Regions from separate parts of the Streptomyces sp. NPDC004065 genome, predicted to be linked through region 2. Evidence: riboswitches for the same ligand, from Rfam matches in the RefSeq annotation. Region 2 holds a riboswitch; the other holds the start of a gene.
What was found. A riboswitch is a leader RNA that binds a small molecule or an ion and turns the genes downstream of it on or off. The one in region 2 is predicted to bind cobalamin.
Positions count from the first base shown of each region.

Region 1: linked by a shared signal. The riboswitch ahead of ACI2LW_RS07205 (CbtB-domain containing protein) and the one ahead of ACI2LW_RS26815 (cobalamin biosynthesis protein) in region 2 are both predicted to bind cobalamin.

Region 1 is NZ_JBJDQT010000003.1:213,107-216,463, forward strand. It holds gene ACI2LW_RS07195 (histidine phosphatase family protein) at 1-317, shown strand, start outside; gene ACI2LW_RS07200 (CbtA family protein) at 413-1,165, opposite strand; gene ACI2LW_RS07205 (CbtB-domain containing protein) at 1,191-1,412, opposite strand; cobalamin riboswitch at 1,448-1,590, opposite strand; gene ACI2LW_RS07210 (WD40 repeat domain-containing protein) at 1,816-3,357, shown strand, end outside.
Region 2 is NZ_JBJDQT010000029.1:94,784-98,140, forward strand. It holds gene ACI2LW_RS26810 (cobyric acid synthase) at 1-1,271, opposite strand, end outside; gene ACI2LW_RS26815 (cobalamin biosynthesis protein) at 1,316-2,266, opposite strand; cobalamin riboswitch at 2,373-2,515, opposite strand; gene ACI2LW_RS26820 (hypothetical protein) at 2,782-3,009, opposite strand; gene ACI2LW_RS26825 (inorganic phosphate transporter) at 3,044-3,357, opposite strand, start outside.

The DNA of each region.
Region 1 (3,357 bases), on a different contig from region 2:
AGGAGGTGAGCGCGGCCGAGCCCGAGGCGGTGGCCCGCTGGCTGGGCGACCCGGAGGCCGCGCCGCACGGCGGGGAGTCGGTGCGGGCGCTGTGCGCGCGGGTCGCGCGCTGGCTGGACGGGGCGGGCACGCACAGCGGCGGGACGGTCGCCGTGGTGGAACCGGAGGTGGTGCGGGCGGTGGCGGTGCACGTCCTGGGCGCCCCGCAGGCCGCGTTCTGGCGCGTCGACGTCCCCCCGCTCACGGCGACGGAGGTCACCGGCCGGTCCGGCCGCTGGAACCTGCGGCTCGGCAGGGTCCTCACCGGGGTTTCCTGAGTCGTACCGCCTACCGGGTAGCGGGTACCCGGTACCGGAAAGTGCGCCAGGGCCCTCCGGACGGTTCCGGAGGGCCCTGGCGCGCGCGGGAGTTGTCAGTGCGCCGCGGGCGCGGTGTGCCCGGGCACCGCCGCCGCGGGCCTCGGGTTCAGCAGCCGTTCGGCCAACTCGCCGAAGAGCAGGCCGAAACCGCCCCACAGCACGGCCTGGACGGCCAGTGCGGACAGCCGGAAGCGCCACAGCAGGGTGGCCGGGAAGTCCTTCGGCACCTCGTTGACGGCCGGCAGGAAGGCGTACGCCAGACCGATCGCGAGGGCGAAGGCGGCGACCGCGGCCACGGTGGCGTACCAGGTGCCGAGCGCACCCGCGAGCCGCTTGCCCAGCAGGGTGCAGGCGACCGCCAGCAGCACGCTGAGCAGCATCATCAGGAAGTACAGGCTGGTCCGTTCGCCGATGGTGCCGGGGTCGCCGACGGACGGCGGGTTCGCCGGGTACTTCAGGAAGGGCACCACGTAGACGGCGAGCAGCGCACAGCCGGACAGCAGCAGTGCGGTCGCCCGTGGGCCGAAGCGGCCGACTCTGCCGAGCGCGAAGCAGAAGACGAGCGCGGCGATACCGCCGAACGCGATGCCGTAGACGAGAACGCCCGTGGCGAGTCCGGCGGTTGACTGAAGGGAACGGGAGACGACCTCCGTCTCGTGCTCGTGGGAGTGGGCCTCCTCGAAGCCGATGGCGCGGTCGACGCTCGGCTCTCCGAGGAAGTAGGCGGCGATCAGGGCGAGCACGCCGGCGGCGAGGCCGGCGAGCATGCCCCGCACGAGCAGGTTTCTGACCAGTGCGGAATTCATGGGCGTACGGCGTCCGTCCCTGGCGTCAGTGGCAGGGGAAGCCGAGCAGATGGCGGGCGTCGTGCACCCACTCGTGGACGTCCGTGCCGTTGAACACGGAGGTGGCGCCCTGCTCGGCGCCGACGAAGTACAGCAGGACGAGCATGAGGACGCCGAAGAAGACCGCCCACGGGGCGATCGCCTTCAGCGGCAGCTTGGCGGGAACGACGGGGTTGGTGGCTGTCGGCTGAGCGACGGTCTGCGCCATGGCAGGACCTCCTCTGGGAATTCGCGTCCCATCTCGGTGGTGCAGGAGACGACGGCTCCGGGTCTGACTCACGAACTCGCCCCGAGGGGCCCTCGCTTACAGTGGCGCGACCGTGCCGGATTCCCACCGGCTTCCGTTCCGCCGTCGTCGATATCGCACCGACCGTACCGCGTGGCGGATGCCGGGCCAAGACCGCCCCGGCCGACGTGATCTTTTTCTCGCACCGGCGCGCGGCGGCCCGGGGGCACTCCGGGGATGGCCGGCCCGCGTCGGTGTCAACCCCGGCCGGTGCGGCTCCGGTTCGGGTGTGGTCGAGGCGCTTTCCCGTCACATCCGCCGGTGACCTCCGCTAGCTTCGGGGGTGGGCCGTCACAGGTGCCGGTTCGACTGGGGGGAAGCACATATGACGACGCTCGCGGGTGGCCTGCCGGTGCCGTGGCGGGAGGGGGCCGCCGACATCGACGTGGGCGCCCTGCTGCGCTTACTGGACGCCCGGCCGGAAGCCGCCGGCCGGGCGGGGGATCTCGCGGTCGCCCTGCGGCACGCCTCGGCCCGGGTCAGGGGGTTCGTCCCGGCCGGACCCAACGCCGCGCCGCTCGCGGTCCGGCACGCGCAGGCGGTTGTCGAGGCGGCGGTCGAGTGGCGGATGCCGGAGGTCGAACGCTGGGCGGTGGCCTGGCTCAGGGCGTCGCGGCGCCCGTATCTGCGGCTGCGCTGGTCGTCCCGCTCACGCGACGGCAGGGCCCGGCTGGACGGGCGGGCCACCGGTGAGGTCCGGACCATGGCGGGGTTCGGCACGGGCGTCTGCCTGGGCACCGAGGCCGGCGTCGTCGAGACGTGGACGCCGGACGGCGGCTCGACGCCGATCGGCAGCGTGCGCGAGGCGGTGTGGGCCGTGGCGGCGCACCGGCGGTGGCTGTTCGCGACGGGCGCGCACGCCCATTCCTGGGGCCGTGACCCGGCCGGTGGCTCGCCCTGGCCCGAGCCCTCTCACACGGCGGGCGTGAGCTGCGCGGCCATCGGCCCGGACGGGCTCGTGGTCTGTGGTGACGAGCGGGGTGTCGTGCGCTGCTGCGCCCCCGGCGGCCGGTGGACCGAGCTGCCGGTGCGCCAGTCGTCCAAGGTGCTCGCGGTCGCCGTGGACAGCGGGCGCGTCAGCGCCGTGTGGCGCGACGGCGCGGTGGCCGTGATGACGCGGCACGGTGACACCTGGCAGCGGCACACGCACGGCGACCTGGGCGGCCCGGTCGGCTGCGCCGCCTGGTCCGCCGACGGCCGGCTCGCCTTCGTACCGGCCGGGACCGCGGCCGTCCGGATCAGGGAGGGCGACGAGATCCGCACGGCCTGGTCCCACCACGGTGTGCGCGCCGTCGCCTGGTCGTCGGCGGGCCGGCTGGCGACGGCCGGCGCGGATCACCATGTCCGTGTCGCGTCACCGCTGCCGGGCGCGGACCCCGACGAGCTGGGCGTCGGCGGCCGCGTCACCGCGATGGCGTTCGCGGGCGACCGTTTCCTCGTCACCGCCCACGGTCGTGACCTGGTGCAATGGGACCTGCACCGGTCGGGCAGCGACGACCCCACCTTCGAGGCCGACGACGAGATCACGGCGGTCGGCCTGGCACCGGACGACCGCGCGTCGTCGGCCGCCGGCTCCCGGGTGGGGCTGCTGTGGCAGTACGACGGCCACGGCGTCCCGTCCCCGGGCAGCCCCGCCCGGGTGAGGGGGACGGTGCACCAACTGGTCGCGCACCGCGGGGGATGGCTGGTCGCCTGTCACAGCGGCGCCTACTGGTGGCGGCCTCCCGCCGCCCCGCGCCGGCTGTCCAACAGGATGTGCCTGGCCGTGGCGGCGACGAGCGGAACGGCGGTGTTCGGCTGTGGCACCTCACTGGTCCGCCGGAGCCTGCGCGCCGACGGCCGGGACCTGCCCGGCGGCGGCCGGGCC
Region 2 (3,357 bases):
CAGTGCGTGCCCCGGACGGAGCCGGAGCGGCAGCCGTCCAGGAAGGGCTCGCCCCCGGTGACCTCGGCGACCCCGTGGTGGATCTCGTAGCCCTCGACCCGCTCGCCCAGGGCCTCGCCCACCGGGCGGGCCAGGGTCTTCTCCCGGGCGAAGCGGACCCTCACCGGCAGCAGGCCCAGCCCGTCGACGTGGCCGCGACGGCTCTCCACGTCGTCCTCGATGTGCTCGCCGAGCAGCTGGAAGCCGCCGCAGATCCCGAGGACGGGCCGGCCCTCGGCCGCCCGGCGCGCCAGGGCCGCGGCCAGGCCCCGCTCCCGCAGCCACTCCAGCGCCCGGACCGTGCCGCGGGTGCCGGGGACGACGACGAGGTCGGCGTCGGACAGCTCCTCGGGGCGGTCCACGAACCGCACGACCACGCCCGGTTCGGCGGCCAGCGCGTCCACGTCGGTGAAGTTGGACATCAGCGGGACGGCGCAGACGGCGACCCGCAGCACGTCCTCGCCGACGGGCGCGGCCACGGCGGACTCCCGCACGGCGCCCCGCAGGGACACCCGCAGCCCGTCCTCCTCGTCGATGCCCAGCCCGTGCCGGAAGGGCAGCACCCCGTAGGCGCGCCGCCCGGTCAGTCCGTGCAGCATGTCCAGTCCGGGTTCGAGCAGCGAGACGTCCCCGCGGAACTTGTTCACCAGGAATCCGGCGACCAGTTCCTGGTCCTCGCGGGACAGCAGCGCCACGGTGCCGAAGAACGAGGCGAAGACGCCGCCGCGGTCGATGTCGCCGACGACGAGCACGGGCAGCCGGGCGCCCCGCGCGATCCCCATGTTGACGATGTCCGTCCGGCGCAGATTGATCTCCGCCGGGCTGCCCGCCCCCTCACAGATCACCGCGTCGTAGGCGCCCCGCAGTTCGGCGAGGCAGTCCAGCACGGTGCCCAGCAGCCGCTGCTGCCGGCCGCCGTGGTAGCCGCGGGCGCTCAGCTCGCCGACCGGCCTGCCCAGCAGCACCACCTGGCTGCTCTGCTCGCCGCCCGGCTTGAGCAGCACCGGGTTCATCAGCGCGGTCGGCTCGATCCGGCAGGCCTGGGCCTGCATGGCCTGCGCCCGGCCGATCTCGGCGCCCTCCCGGGTGACGAAGGAGTTGAGGGACATGTTCTGCGCCTTGAACGGCGCCACCTTGACCCCCTGCCGGACCAGCCACCGGCAGATCCCGGCGGTGACGACGCTCTTGCCGGCGTCGGAGGTGGTGCCGGCGACGAGCAGACCCCCGCTCATACCGCCGTCGAGAGCCGCGTTCAGACCCGTCTTCAGACCCCCGCTCATGACGTACGCCCCCTCGTCGCCGTCCACAGCATCCGTGCGCCCGCGCACACCCCGAGCGCGATCCAGCCCACGCGCCGGGACAGGCGTACGGCCCGCTCGATGTCTCCCACCCGGACGGCGCGTCCGGCCCGGTTCAGGACCGGCCGGTGCTCCACACGCCCCCCGTACGAGAGCGTGCCGCCCAGCCGCACCCCGAGCGCCCCCGCGAAGGCGGCCTCGACCGGGCCGGCGTTGGGGCTGGGGTGCCGCCGGGCGTCGGCGCGCCAGGCGCGCAGGGCGCCGCGCGGGTCGTCTCCCGCCGCGGCCGCCGCGACGGCGGTGAGCCGCGCTCCAGGCCAGCCGGCGAGGTCGTCGAGCCGGGCCGAGGCCCAGCCGTAGCGGCGGTACCGGGGCGACTTGTGCCCGACCATGGCGTCGAGGGTGTTGACGGCGCGGAACCCGAGCAGTCCGGGCACGCCCGCGAGGGCGCCCCACACCAGCGCGCCCACCACCGCGTCCGAGGTGTTCTCGGCGACCGACTCCACCACCGCCCGGGCGATCCCGTCGGCGTCCAGCGCCTGCGGGTCGCGTCCGCACAGGTGCGGCAGCCGGGCCCGCGCGGCCTCGACGTCCCCCGCCTGAAGCGCCCGCCCGACGGTGCGGGCCTCGCGGGCGAGCGAGGTGCCCCCGACCACGGCCCAGGTGGCGACGGCGGTCAGGACGGCGGACGCGGTGCGCGAGCGGCGCACGGCGGACGCGGCGAGCGCCGCGCCGGAGACCACGCCCCCGGCGCACACCGCGGTGTGCAGCACGCCCCGGCCGCGGTGGTCCCGCCACAGCACACGTTCCACGGCGCCGGCGGCCCGCCCGAACACGGCGACGGGATGCCCCCGGCGGGGATCGCCGAGGAGCAGGTCACCGAGGAGGCCGGCGGCGGCGCCGTACGCGAAGACGCGATCGGCACCCATGGGGGTCAGCCGATGCCGACGCCGGGAGTGGTCAGTACGTCGCTGGTGAACCTAGGTCGGCAGCCGCGCATGGCGATGTGTCCTCACTCAGGGTGTCCACGCCCTGGTTCGACGAGACCGGCGGTGAGAGTTCCTGGCTCCCGGGGACTCCTACCCCGGTGACAGTGGCGGGACCGCGCCGGAATCTCACCGGCTTCCTCTCCTGCCGCCGCTAATGGCTCCGGCAGTCCACCATGCCCCGTGAACGGCCGTCAACCTGCCCTTGACCTGCGGGGCGTCACTGAGATGAGGCCCACACCGGCGGTGTGAGAAGCCCGCCCTGCCCGGGACCGCCTGGAAGGGCGGGCCCGGGCAGGGCGGGCGGTGAGGCGCCAAGGGGCGCGGGAGACCCGGCCGTTGCCCGGCGCGCGGTGCCGGGGACTGCTATGGCGGGGTGCGGGGGACCGCCCGGGGTGCCGTGCCGTCCCCGGCCCCGTTCGGCGCGGGGACGGCACGCGACCCGGGCTGAGGGGGTGTCAGCCCTTCGCCATGATGAGGTGGATGCCGTAGGCGACCGCGGCGGCGCACGCGGCGAAGCAGACGTACGCGCCGGTGAGCGCGAGGGCTCCGCCGCCCCCCTGGGCGGCGGCCCGCTCCCGCCGGGAGAGGCCGGCGATGCCGAGGGTGAACAGGGCCACGAGGCCCACGGTGACGCCGAGGCTGACGCCGAACACGGAGCCGAGGGCTGCCCAGTCGATCTTCATGTCGGAACTCTTTCTGCTGACCGGGTGCCCGGGTTCAGACGGCGGCGGCCGGCGGGGCCGCCTGGGCGGTCTTGGGTGCCGGGTCGGTGGCGGGGGCCACGGTGGCCTGGAGGGGGATCGCGACCGACAGGTCGGGCAGGTCCTCGGCCGCGGACACCGCGTGGACCTCGGCCGCGGGCACGGCCCGGACCTCGCCCGCGGGCACCGTGTGGACCTCGGCCGGCCCGGCCGCCGGGGTTCCGGTCGCCGGGGTTCCGGCGGGCGTGGCCGCCGGGGGCGGGGTGACGGCCGCGATGGCCTGGGTGACCACGCCGGCGGGCTCGCCGGTCTCGTTGACGTTGGTGTGGT